3 regions of the Thalassotalea aquiviva genome follow, and region 3 is predicted to be linked to each of the others. Evidence: predicted binding sites of a transcription regulator. Region 3 holds the regulator's gene; each other region holds the start of a gene.

Region 1 (4,664 bases), 1.2 Mb from region 3:
TAATTTTAATATTCGCATTATGATCCCCCTGCAGCCATTTCATCTTCGATGGTGTTAATTAAAGGTAAAAACTCGCGTTGCCAAACATTGGGCTCTAACACTCCCGCAAATCGTTTACGAACAATGCCTTTGTGATCGACGACAAACGTTTCCGGTGCGCCATAAACCCCAAGATCTAAGCCAAGGCGCCCTTCTGGATCAAAAATCGAGAACTGATAAGGGTCCATAAAGTTTTGTAACCAGTCTTGCGCTAGGTTACGTTCATCTTTGTAATTAATGCCATAAATCCTAAAACGAGGATCTTTAGAAATTTTGACTAAAAAAGGATGCTCATACTTACACGATGGGCACCATGTAGCCCATACATTAACCAGTTTAATGCCTGGTGCAAAATCTTGATTAGAAAGCTGTTGTTCAGGGTTTTCCAGACTCGTTAAACGAAATTGCGGAAACGGTTTGTCGACCAAAGCCGACGGCAATTCTTGTGGATTTAACGATAGACCTCGATACAACAACACCCCCAATAACACAAACACCACAAAAGGGATCAGTCGAATCATTATTTTCATCAATTAAACTCCTGTCATACTGGTTTCTGGCTTTGCAGCAATGACCTTAGTCTGCTGTTCGGCACTCTTACGTGCTTTATTACGGTAGCGTTTATCCATCATCGCAAAAATGCCACCGAGCGCCATGAAAATAGCCCCCAACCAAATCCAGCGCACAAAAGGTTTGTAATGCACTCGAATGGCCCAAGCAGAACCTTCTAATGGATCGCCTAACGCCACATAAACGTCCCGAAACAACCCAGGATCGATACCAGCTTCGGTCATGCCCATGGTTTGGACTCGATATTGACGGCGTTCAGGTTTTAACAATGCAATCATTTCACCATCGTCATACACATTAATCTGGCCTTGTTGAGCAGTGTAGTTAGGTCCTTCAACGATTTTTATTCCATTAAATTCAATTTTATAGCCCGATACTTCAATCTGCTCACCAACATCCATTCTAACATTGGTTTCAGACTCGTAAGCCGATACTAGGGTCACACCGACAATCGTAACCGCAATCCCCGTATGTGCGACGGCCATCCCTAAGTGGGAAAGACTAAGCCGCTTAATATTCCAGCTACCGTTTGGCAGGTGTATTTGATTTTTAATGTCTTTGGCGGCCACCATTGCAACCCAACTTGCTAAGCCCATACCAAAGGCGACGGCTATATTAAACTCTCCATGGTATAAAAACGGGAACGCTAAACCAAAAATCACCGCGCTAATAGAAATGACGTTAATTTGCTTAAATAACTCGCCCTTTTTGGCTTTTTTCCAACGGATCAGAGGTCCAATTCCCATGACAATAAACAACAGACTCATGATTGGGACAAATACCGCATTAAAATACGGTGGCCCTACCGATATTTTACCCATACCCAACGCATCAATTAATAAGGGATATAGAGTGCCTAACATCACGGTCACTGCGGCCACGACTAAAATAATATTAGAGACCAAAATTGCCACTTCACGTGAGACTAAGCCAAATGAGCTAAAACTGGTCACGTTCGAGCCACGTAGGGCATAAAGTAATAAAGAACCACCAACCGCAATTGCCAATAACATTAAGATAAACGCACCTCGGGTAGGATCTGCGGCAAAAGAATGCACCGACGTTAATACCCCTGAACGCACTAAGAAAGTACCTAATAAACTTAAACTGAAGGTAAAAATGGCTAACAACACGGTCCAGTTACGAAACGCACCGCGCTTTTCGGTAACCGCTAAAGAGTGAATCAATGCCGTGCCTACAAGCCATGGCATAAATGAGGCATTTTCTACCGGATCCCAAAACCACCAGCCACCCCAGCCAAGCTCGTAGTAAGCCCACCAACTGCCCAAAGCAATGCCTAGAGTTAAAAACATCCATGCGCCGATGGTCCATGGTCTTGACCAGCGGGCCCACGCGGCATCCATTTTTCCACACATCAAAGCAGCGATAGCAAAAGCAAATGCCACAGAAAATCCAACATAGCCCATATAAAGCATTGGAGGATGAATAATTAAGCCGACATCTTGTAATAGCGGATTGAGGTCACGCCCTTCCATCGGGAAGTTAGGCAATAGTCGATCAAATGGGTTAGAGGTAAGCAAGGTGAACGCCATAAAGCCAACGGCTATCATCCCCATAATCGCCAATACGCGAGACACAAAGGCTTGTTCAACGTGTTTACTAAAAACAGCAACAGCCATGGTCCATGCAGTTAACGAGAATACCCAAAGTAAAAGAGAGCCTTCATGGCCGCCCCACACCGCACTGATTTTAAAATAGTAAGGCAATTCTGAATTGGAGTGACCCGCTATGTATTTAACCGAAAAGTCATCAACAACAAAGCTGTAAGCTAATAACACAAGGCTGACACTAGTAAACAAAAACATACCAAATGTCAGTGGTTTAGCAAGGTATATCAAGCGCTGGTTCTGATTGTAAACACCCACTAGCGGGACGATAGACAAACAAATAGCAAATGCCATAGCGATGATTAACGCAAAATGGCCTATTTCAGGGATCATTGACTACTCCAATTTAAAAATCACTCAGTGATAAAGGTCAAAAACGACATTTAGGTCTATTATACGGTGAAAAGCACCAAAAAAACCAAATCTTGTTTATTTAATGTTATCCCCATTATTAAAAAACATTTTTATCGAAAAATCCTCTATAAAATATTCAATATTAAGGATATTATTTAAATCTTAGATAATGACTTTAAAGAACTTTGGCGCTAATAACAATCTGCCATAAGTTATTCCAATAAATATAAATACATTAGGTTAGGCTTTTAACTTTGCAATCATCAACCAACAGCTTACTATGCGCCCATAATCTGACCTGTATAAGAGAAGACAGATTACTCTTTGAAGACCTTTGTTTTAACGCCTGCCCTGGCGATATAATTCAAATCGAAGGCGCTAATGGTACCGGTAAAACCAGTCTGTTAAGAATTTTAGCAGGCCTATCTTCGCCTTTTGACGGTGAGGTGCTTTACCGTGGAAAAAGCATCAACGAATATGACGAAGAATATAAGTCTGATTTATTATTTTTAGGCCATTTAGCCGGTGTTAAGGGTGAAATGACCAGTGAAGAAAATTTACAATTTTACCTCACCATGCACGGACTTGATCCTAAACAAGCCGAAGAGGCTTTAAGTAAAGTCAACCTTTATGGTTTTGAGGACGCCAGCGCCGCGCATTTAAGTGCGGGTCAACATCGACGCATTGCATTGGCAAGGTTGTGGCAAAGCAACAGTAACATTTGGATATTGGATGAGCCATTTACCGCCATCGACAAATCGGGTGTAAAAAATCTTGAACAATTGTTTTTACAGCATGCCGATAATGGCGGGGTAGTGATATTAACCACCCATCAAGACTTGTCGATACCAACGACGCGTTATAACAAAATTACGCTTGAGCACCAACTGGACCACATATCTTTATGACCATTAGTTATCGTCACGCTTTTGTCACTATCTTAAACAGAGACCTCACCATTGCTTTTCGCCATAGGGACGATATTGTCAACCCGCTCTTGTTCTTTATTATTGTGGTATCTCTGTTCCCCTTAGGGGTTGGTCCACAGGCCAATACCTTGATGAAAATTGCCCCTGGGATCATCTGGGTTGCGGCTTTACTTTCAACGTTATTGTCGTTAGAACGTTTATTTAAAAATGACTATCTTGATGGCTCATTAGAACAATTATTATTGAGCCCGTGCCCAACATTTGTCTTAGTCTTAGCCAAAATCACCGCACATTGGTTGATCACCGGCTTACCGTTGATCTTTATTGCTCCTTTATTAGGGGTACTTTTAAATTTACATGAAAACAGTTATGGTGCTTTATTGTTGACCTTATTACTGGGAACGCCAGTCTTAAGCTTGCTTGGCGCCATCGGTGTGGCACTCACGGTAGGGTTAAAAAAAGGCGGGGTGTTATTGAGTTTATTGATCCTGCCTCTGTATATACCCGTTTTAATCTTTGCCACCAGTGCCATTGATGCCGCAAGTATGAATTTACCTTACGATGGTCAACTTGCTATAATCGCAGCATTATTTTTTGGATCGTTAACTTTAGCCCCATTTGCCGTGGGCTCAGCCCTTAAAGTGAGTATTAACTAATATGTGGAAGTGGTTACACCCTTATGCAAATCCTGAACGAGCTTATCAACTCAGTGGCACATTAACACCTTGGTTTGCTTGGATCAGTGCAATTTTATTAACAACTGGTATGGTCATTGGCTTGGTATTTTCACCCCCTGATTATCAGCAAGGTGAAACCGTTCGCATATTTTATATCCATGTACCCTCAGCTATGCTGTCTATGGGGATATACTTAGGAATGGCGATCAGCGCCTTGTGTGGTCTTGTCTGGCAAATGAAATTGGCTGAAACATCGATTGCAGCCATGGCGCCCGTTGGTGCAACTTTCACCGCTATTGCGCTTTTTACCGGTGCGGCTTGGGGAAAACCGATGTGGGGTGCTTGGTGGGTATGGGATGCTCGCCTTACCTCTGAGCTTATTTTGCTATTTTTATATTTAGGGGTTATGGCGCTTTACAACGCCTTCGAAGATAAAGCCTTGGCGGCAAAAGCTGCCAGCGTACTGG
Region 2 (4,664 bases), 1.3 Mb from region 3:
AATCCACCATGTCCCCCACATAGGTTTTCCCCATGCGGCGCCAGTAAATAAGGCAATCGCGGTAAATATCGCGCCAATTGGTGCTAACGCTGCAGCAGAAGCGTTGGCTAACTTAAACTGCCAAACCAAGCTGGTAAAAGCCAAAATCGCAATACTGACATAAATCCCCATCGATAACATGGCGGCAGGGACATGCAAGTAAAAGATCCTAAAACTGTCACCTTGTTGATAATCGGCTGGGACAAAAGCTAGTGCCCAGACTATCCCGATACTCAACAGAGTAGCTGCCAAGAGGGTGAACCATGGGGTTAGTTTATTTGAGAAGTGATATGACACTTCTGGATTTGCATATGGGTGTAACCATTTCCACATTAGTTAGTACTCACTCTTAAAGCCGCCCCGACAGCAAATGGGGCTAATGTTAATGAACCAAAAAACAGGGCCGCAATGATCGCTAATTGACCGTTATAAGGCATGTTCATTGCTGCGGTGTCTATGGCACTGGTAGCAAAAATTAACACCGGAATATATAACGGCAGAATAAGCAAACTCAGTAACACACCGCCTTTTTTAATACCTACGGTTAACGCCACGCCAATAGCGCCAAGCAAACTTAGTACCGGGGTACCTAACAACAAGGTCAAGATTAACGCCCCATAACTTAATTCGTGTAAATGCAACATAACCGCCAGCAAAGGAGCAACCAAAATTAACGGTAAACCGGTGATCAACCAATGCGCAAATACTTTTGCCAGCACCACCACAAACACCGGGTGCGGACTTAATAACATTTGCTCCAAAGACCCATCAAGGTGATCGGACTTAAACAAGCGATCCAATGACAATAAATTCGCTAATAGCGCCGCAACCCAAATAATGCCTGGTGCAATTCGGGTTAATGTATTGGTTTCAGGGCCGATACCAAGCGGAAACAGTGACACCACAATGATGAAAAACAATAAGGGATTCACGATGTCATCACGATGGCGCAAGGCAATGGTAAGATCTCGCATTAATATCAGCTTGAAAACGGCGCGATATGATAAGTTTTTTTCTAACATAAGATCTCGACTTCCTAAAACAAGCGATATTCAAGACTGATTTTTTTAATTTTTTCAGCACTAATAGATAAATCTTGATGGGTTGTTAAAATAACGCATCCACCACGTTTTGCATGCTCGACAAAAAGTTGTTCTAGACGCTGAACTCCGGCTTTATCAATGGCAGTAAAAGGTTCATCTAAAATCCATACGGGTGCCGTTGCTGAAAACAATCTTGCCAATGCAATTCGTCGATGCTGACCCGCACTTAAATGCGACGCTAAACTGTCTTCAAAGCCGTAAAGGTTGACGTCTGATAATCTTTGCTCAGCTTGTTCTGCATCAATACCGTGTAAGGCAAGATTAAACTCTAAGTTTTCCTGGGCAGACATTTCGCCTTTGACCCCAGGAAGATGCCCTAAATAAACCAAATTTTGATGAAAATATTCGCGACAATCGTTAATGACTTCATTATTAAACAGCACTTTGCCATCAAATGGTGACGCCAATCCCGAAAGGATACGCAACAAACTTGTTTTACCAGCCCCGTTTGGACCTTCGATTTGAACGATATCGCCAGAGCTGATGGCAAAATTCAAGTGCTCAAACAGGATCCGATCTTCCCTAATACAGGTAAGATCAGAAACTTCGATTAATGGCGTATTAGGCTGTGACAATATTTTGCGCTTCTAAAATTTGCAACATCAGCCCTATGCTGATGTTATCTGTTAAATTCTAGATACAATGCTATCTTATCTTGGTTGGAACTTGGTTGATCTAGATCTATTTACTTATTTTGACAATTATTCAACATTTGCAACAAAACGTTACGTCCCAGATAAGGGTTGATCTCAGCTCAGTGTTTAGCCGATGCTTAAACCGAATGCATACCCGATATTTTATGCCAATAACCATTACACTGGTTGTCTGCGAGAGTTAGATTTTCGGGATTTTGTAACTGTTGTTTAAATTGCGATAACTGCCACAGTGCATTGTCGTTGTCAGGGCTGATTCGAACAATATCAACGCCAACATTGGCCATACTGGTTAAATCATTAATTAAATTATATTGATAACCTGACATGGTTTGGATGCCATTAAGCACAAATACCTGTTGGCCCTCGCGACTTTTTAACGAGCGTCCTTGAGGATAATTAATACAACAGTATTGGCAATCGTCTTTCTCTCGGTTTTCAGAGCGTGCGGTAAAACAACGAGCAGAATAAGCCAAAGGAAGATGACCGTAGGCAAATACTTCACTTTCAAAGAGATCGCGTATGCCTTCATCTTCAGCTTGTTGCAAGACCTGTTGCAGCCAATCGCCAGACAGTTCCACGGGCATAACCCATCGCTTCATACCTTGCTTTAAAAACACTTTAAGGGTTTCTAGGTTATAGCAATTAATGGCCGGTCCAAGGACAAAAGGGCGCTTTAATTCGGCCATTATTTGCACCCCGCTTAAGTCGTTCGCCTCAACCAGTAATTCGCCGTTATCGCAAAGACTGCGCATGATCTTTACTTCGGCTGACGATTCCAGTAACGCCATTGTAGAAACGACCACCTGTTTACCACTTTTGGCCACTTCTTTTGCTAACGCTAACCATTGTCCGGCTTTAAGTTCACGACGTTTTGAACAAACCGTTTCGCCGAGATAAATAATATCGGCTTCGCTTTCCATCGCCTGTTGATAAAAATGTTCAACCTGCTTCGCTGGCCAAAAAAACTGACCAGCACCTAATGATAATTTCATGATTGTTACCCGTTTGAGATTAGCGCATTATTGCCATTTTCGATGATATGCACCCAATGTGGTTTGAGTACCTTCTGATAAGCCAGACAGCCCCTGCATCCAATGGTCACTGACTTGATACGATTTAGGATCCTGATGATACCTGTCGATAGCTGCTCGCCAGATACGAGCGATTTGTTCAACATAAGCTGGACTGCGCTGGCGACCTTCAATTTTGACCGATGCGATGCCCATTTTGGCTAAGTCAGGTAAAAGCTCAAGGGTATTTAAGCTCACCGGTTCTTCAAGTGCATGATACGTGTGCCCACCAACATCAAAACGGCCTTTACATAAAGTCGGATAACCAGCATTTTCATCGGCTTGATAGCGATCGATTAACACATCGTTTAGACGACTTTCCAAACCGTCTTGGGTTTCTTGCCAGCGAACAAATTTCGCCGGTGAACAAGCACCCACGGTATTGGGCGATTCGCCTGTTAAATAAGACGACAAATAACACCGCCCTTCAGCCATAATACACAAACTACCAAAAGCGAAAACCTCCAATGCCACTGGAGAGTTTTTCGCAAGCTGTCGAACTTGCTGAACCGACAAAACTCTAGGTAGAACCACTCGTTTTACCTCAAAGTTCTGTTTATAAAAGTTAATGGCTTCAATGTTGGTGGTGGACGCTTGCACCGATACATGCAGTTCAATATCTGGGTATTTGTTGGCCGCATAATCAAGCACCCCAATATCGGCCACAATCAAAGCATCCGCGCCAATGGCTACGGCATCATCAACCGCTTGGCGCCAGCGCAAGGTGCCATTAGGATGGGCAAAAGTATTGATTGCAACGTGTAACTTTTTCCCATGCAGATGGACATAATCCGCCGCTTTTTGTAGCTTTTTGCCATTAAAATTCAAGCCCGCGAAATGACGCGCATTGGTGTCATCCTTCATGCCGATGTAGACAGCATCAGCGCCATTATCTATGGCCGTTTTTAACGCAGGCAGGTTCCCCGCAGGACAAAGCAATTCCATGATACTTTTTATTCTTTTCTGATTAATAATAATATTTTGACCAGCATTCTAATAAGTCAAAACATCGACACATTGATTTAAATTAAATTGCCTAGGAATTAAACGAAGCAATCGATGCGAACTTGATCTAATTAGAAGTTTAATTTGCCAACCTAGTTATGATATGAGCTTTTATAACCTATTTAGGATGTGTGTCGTGACGATCCATAACCCGCTGCTAAGATTGCCTTTGCCCTTTAGAACCAATATCGTAAATCACTTACCGACGGTCATTCGTCCGGCGCTGAATTTAGTACCTTTTAAGGTACAAAAACTGATTGTTTTGAAACTGTTGTCCGCCATTTTTAAAGACGCTATTGAAGACGGCGATTTTGACTTTCTTGAGCATCGTTGGGTAAAAATATCGATTTTTGATTTAAATTTGCACTGGCTGCTAAGCTTTAACCACCGTCAATTAGAAATGGCGCCAGCAGATGGCACAATACAGCCCGAAGTGGTATTTCGGGCGACCGGTGATGACCTTCTTCTAATTGCAGGGCGTAAAGAAGATCCTGATTCTATGTTTTTTCAGCGCAGACTTTTAATTGAAGGGGACACCGAACTTGGTTTAGAGCTAAAAAATTTAATCGATGCAGTCGAATTAGATGACTTACCAACGTATGTGCATGTGCTCATTGACAATTTAGCCCAATTTATTCAACACACACGCGAGCAAACAAAATAAGATAAAACAATGATCCATACTGTAGATTGCACATCAGGCTGAACCCACACGTTTAGCCTGACTTACGATTTTATGTTATTGAAATGAAAAGCCTTGCTCATCTAAAGACTGATAAATGGTCTTTAAC
Region 3 (4,664 bases):
TAGTGCCCAAGATAAATTGAACATTATTGAACAACAGCAACGCCAGGGTAATCATTTAGCCATGGTTGGCGATGGGGTTAATGACTCCCCCGTATTCGCGGCAGCGCACGTATCGATAGCTATGGGCAGTGGCACCGAAATAGCGAAAAGTGGTGCCGATGTTATTTTATTAAACAATAAGTTGTCGTCTATATTAGCTCTTTGTCAGATCAGTGATAAAACCAATCGTATCATTCGGCAAAACTTTGGTTGGGCTTTTGCCTATAACGCCATCGTATTACCGCTTGCGGTTGCTGGCTTTATTACCCCATATCTGGCAGTATTAGGCATGTCTGCAAGTTCTATTATTGTGGTCAGCAATTCACTAAGATTATTAAAATAACGGGTCGGTATAGGCTACTTTATGAGTGTCATCTACATTTTAATTCCCATTGCCATTTTATTTACTGCTTTAGCCATTTATTTGTTTTTTTGGGCGGTGAAAACCGAGCAATTTGATGATTTAGAAAAACAAGGTATGAGCATCTTATTTGATGAAGACAAAACAGCCAAAAAACACAGCAAAAAACATAAACAACCCGATGCCAAAACAACCGAGCATCAGCACAAATCCAACTTAGAAGAGTCATCAGAAGACGAATGGAATTAAGTTATTTTTCGGCCTTTTTGATTGGTTTAGCAGGGGCCGGTCACTGTGTTGCTATGTGCGGAGGCATTACCTCTATGCTGAGCGCAAATGTTGTAATAAAACATGAAAAACCCAATATTAACCTTATCCTAGGTTACAATGCGGGTCGCATCCTTTCTTACTCTATTGCTGGGTTAATTGCCGGAGTCACAGGTTCTTTAGCTATCAAATCTATTGGGGTTCATGTAAACTGGCTCAGAGTGATTGCCGCCATCTTTTTAATATTCCTTGCCTTGTATATTGGTCAATGGTCTTTTTTACTCACTCGAGTAGAGGCCATCGGAAAAAAGTTATGGGTTAAAATTCAGCCTCTTAGTAAACGATTTATCCCTGTTAGCAATGTTAAACAAGCTTTAATGCTAGGTGCAATCTGGGGTTGGTTACCATGTGGCTTGGTTTATTCTACCTTAACTTGGAGTATGGCATCGGCAAATGGTATAGATGGGATGTTCATAATGATGAGTTTTGGACTTGGCACTTTGCCAGCTTTATTTACCCTTTCGCAAGGTTACGGCTTTGTTAGCAAAACTTTAAAAAATAATTATTTTCGTAAAGTTACTTCAATTTTTTTATTATTAGCAGGAATTTATTCTTTGATTATTGCTCTTGATCTAATTTTTTAGTAGAATTTTTTTGACTTTTTCCAAATACATCATAGAAGGTTGATATGCCTCAAACGATAGCGTATACAAATAATATAAAATGCCAGAGCTGTAGTATCAGTGAGTTATGTTTACCATTTAGTTTAAATGAAAGTGAACTAAACCTGTTAGATGATATTATCTCGCGTAAAAAACCGATCCAAAAAAATACTCAACTGTTTAAAGCGGGCGAATCTCTGCAAACGCTTTATGCGATCCGTTCGGGAACATTTAAAACCTTTATTATTTCTGAATCTGGTGAAGAACAAATTACCGGATTTCATTTAGCAGGGGATTTAATGGGCTTTGATGCCTTAAATAATAAAACCCATCCAAGTTTTGCGAAAGCGCTTGAAACCTCTATGGTTTGTGAAATCCCATTTGAAGTCCTTGATGTTTTATCATCAAAGATCCCTAAGCTTAAAGCGCAAATGATGAATTTGATGAGCAACGAGCTACATAGTGGTAACGAAATGTTGTTACTTTTAAATCGTAAAAACGCCGAAGAAAAGTTAGCGACTTTCTTAGCTTCTTATGGACGTCGACTAGGTGCCCGCCACTTATCTTCAACCGAGTTTTGTCTACCAATGACTCGCAGTGAAATTGGCAATTACATTGGCTTAACCATTGAAACCATTTCTCGCCTAATGACCCGCTTCCAAAAAGAAGGGTTAATTCGAGTAGAAAACAAATTCATTACCATTATCGACAAAGACCGTTTATATCAATTAGCGGGTATTAATAAAGTTAAATAATGGTAAAAAGAAATTAAATCAAATAATTAACGTCTAAGCAGGTTCTATTTGTAAGTATCAAATATTAATATTAAGCTTAATATGAGTTTTTAATATTGAATAGGTATACGCATGGAAAGTTATCAGAACCTCTTAGTCGTTATTGATCCCACCACCGAAGACCAAAAAGCCTTACAACGGGCGTGTACCCTAGCCAAGCAAACCCAAGCTAAAGTAACTGCATTTCTGTGCATTTACGACTTCTCTTATGAAATGACCACCATGCTTTCAGGTGAAGAAAGAGAAAGTATGCGTGCCACCGTTATTAAAGGTAGAGAGCAATGGTTAGACGACATCCTTATCGATTTTGACTACAAAATTGATTACAAAGTGATCTGGCATAATCGACCTTTTGAAGCCATTTTAAACGAAGTCGATGAGCACAAATACGATTTAGTATTAAAAAGTACGCACGAGCACCCTACTCTGCAATCTGTCATCTTTACCCCGACCGACTGGCATCTCATACGTAAGTGCTGGGTTCCACTATTGCTGGTAAAAGAGCATAGTTGGCCAGAAAACGGTCATATCCTCGCGGCTATTCACGCCAGCAGTGACGAGGAAGATCATATGTCTTTGAACAATAAAATTACCGAAGAAGCGATTAATTTAAGTAAGTTAATAAAAGCCGATACCCACTTTGTAAACTCTTATCCTGGTACACCTATTAATATTGCCATAGAAATTCCAGAGTTTGACGCCGCCGAATACAATAAAAATATGCAAGCACATCATATTAAAATGATGCAACAGCATGCCGCCAAATTTGGCATTGATAAAAAGTATTTACATGTTAAAGAAGGCTTACCTGAAGATGTTATAGAACAGGTTGCCAACGAACTTGATGCTGAATTAGTGATTCTAGGGACCATTGGTCGAACAGGACTTTCTGCCATGCTTATCGGCAATACCGCTGAGCATGTTATTGATAGAATTAATTGTGATCTACTAGCGCTTAAACCTGATGGCTATATTTCGCCATTTTTACAATAATCTGTCTTAAATAACCGACTTGCAAAGCCTCAATTACATTTTGAGGCTTTTTTATTGTTAAAGCGATAAGGTATAATGCACCATTTTCCATTGCAGGTTTACCAAATGTCGACTCAAACACCTACCGATAAAGTAGCTTTATCCATACTAAACAAATTAGAAAAACGCTTTCGCCATCAGGTAGGTAAAGCAATTTTTGATTACAACATGATTGAACAAGGCGACAAAATCATGGTGTGTCTATCGGGCGGTGCTGACAGCTACACCATGCTAGATATTTTAATCAATATGAAAAGCCGCGCCCCAATTGACTTTGACTTAATCGCGGTGAATTTAGATCAAAAGCAACCGGGTTTTCCTGAGCATATTTTACCTACCTACCTTGAAGCATTAGGGGTTGAGTATCATATTATTGAAGAAGATACCTACAGTATCGTTAAAGACAAGATCCCTGAAGGTAAAACCACCTGCAGTTTATGCTCTCGCTTACGTCGCGGTATTTTATACAGCACCGCCAAACGATTAGGTGCGACTAAAATTGCCCTAGGTCATCATCGCGATGACATGATAGAAACATTATTGTTGAATATGTTCTTTAATGGTAAAACCAAAACCATGCCAGCCAAGTTAGTATCCGATAATGGCGAGCACGTGGTTATTAGACCATTAGCGTATTGCAAGGAAAAGGACATTAAGCAATATGCTGAGTTAAAACAATTCCCAATCATTCCTTGTAACTTGTGTGGAAGTCAACCAAACTTACAGCGTCAGAATGTCAAACACATGCTTGCTGACTGGGATAAGCACTTCCCAGGACGTGCAGAATCGATATTTACAGCCATGCAAAATGTGGTGCCGTCACATTTATGTGATCATCAACTGTATGATTTTAAGTCAGTCGACTTATCAACAGGAGTCGTTGCAGGTGGTGATATCGCTTTTGACAAAGAAACCATTAAGCCACCTCAAGTCAATACCTTTACAAGTAATACCGAATCGTTAAACATCGTCGACATTGTCGAAATAAAATAGTTAATTTCTGGTAAAATGCCGAAATATGTTGATAAAGTGCAAGCTTTTGTTACAAATAGCTATGCTTTTGTAGTTTTATTACTTAAAATACCGCCGAAAATTTCTTGAGGCATAAGCTAACGCTTATACCAAATCTGATTGAGTAATGAGCAATAATCATACTCTTATTGAGATAACTGATTGAAATTTTTGGGTGGGAGATTTGGGTAATATCTACAGGTGTATCCAAAATTCCTCTAAGTGTGTGTTAACACATTTCATCCCTGAATTTTTTCAGCATACGTTGCATAAAGTGTTTTCTTAAAAATACCTTATGCAACGCTCATTAACGCAGTCAGACTTGGTATCATGCCTTGTATATCAAACCTCGTTTTGGGATAAAATTAATGTTTGAAAAATTATTCAAGCTATCTGAGCATAATACCTCAATCAAGCAAGAAGTCGTCGCAGGCTTTACCACCTTCCTTACCATGGCATACATCATTTTTGTTAACCCAAGTATGTTAGCCATGACGG

Evidence for each region. Region 3 encodes FNR, which switches genes on or off when oxygen is low (the NO sensors DNR and NnrR bind a similar motif). Its sites were predicted from a motif close to TTGATCTAGATCAA; they were not measured.
Region 1: ccmA (cytochrome c biogenesis heme-transporting ATPase CcmA) is a predicted target of FNR. The motif match lies at 2,598-2,611, and genes of this name have one in related genera.
Region 2: ccmA (cytochrome c biogenesis heme-transporting ATPase CcmA) is a predicted target of FNR. The motif match lies at 1,813-1,826, and genes of this name have one in related genera.

Annotation. Positions count from the first base shown of each region.
Region 1 is NZ_CP166961.1:357,316-361,979, reverse strand. It holds gene ACAY00_RS01580 (cytochrome c-type biogenesis protein) at 1-18, opposite strand, end outside; gene ACAY00_RS01575 (DsbE family thiol:disulfide interchange protein) at 18-569, opposite strand; gene ACAY00_RS01570 (heme lyase CcmF/NrfE family subunit) at 573-2,570, opposite strand; gene ccmA (cytochrome c biogenesis heme-transporting ATPase CcmA) at 2,846-3,499, shown strand; gene ccmB (heme exporter protein CcmB) at 3,496-4,176, shown strand; gene ACAY00_RS01555 (heme ABC transporter permease) at 4,178-4,664, shown strand, end outside.
Region 2 is NZ_CP166961.1:2,832,936-2,837,599, forward strand. It holds gene ACAY00_RS12650 (heme ABC transporter permease) at 1-372, opposite strand, end outside; gene ccmB (heme exporter protein CcmB) at 372-1,061, opposite strand; gene ccmA (cytochrome c biogenesis heme-transporting ATPase CcmA) at 1,076-1,717, opposite strand; gene ACAY00_RS12665 (U32 family peptidase) at 1,915-2,790, opposite strand; gene ACAY00_RS12670 (peptidase U32 family protein) at 2,818-3,813, opposite strand; gene ACAY00_RS12675 (SCP2 domain-containing protein) at 4,010-4,537, shown strand; gene ACAY00_RS12680 (putative zinc-binding protein) at 4,613-4,664, opposite strand, start outside.
Region 3 is NZ_CP166961.1:1,531,929-1,536,592, reverse strand. It holds gene ACAY00_RS06900 (heavy metal translocating P-type ATPase) at 1-382, shown strand, start outside; gene ccoS (cbb3-type cytochrome oxidase assembly protein CcoS) at 404-649, shown strand; gene ACAY00_RS06890 (sulfite exporter TauE/SafE family protein) at 640-1,311, shown strand; gene fnr (fumarate/nitrate reduction transcriptional regulator Fnr) at 1,356-2,084, shown strand; gene uspE (universal stress protein UspE) at 2,196-3,116, shown strand; gene ttcA (tRNA 2-thiocytidine(32) synthetase TtcA) at 3,222-4,148, shown strand; gene ACAY00_RS06870 (NCS2 family permease) at 4,535-4,664, shown strand, end outside.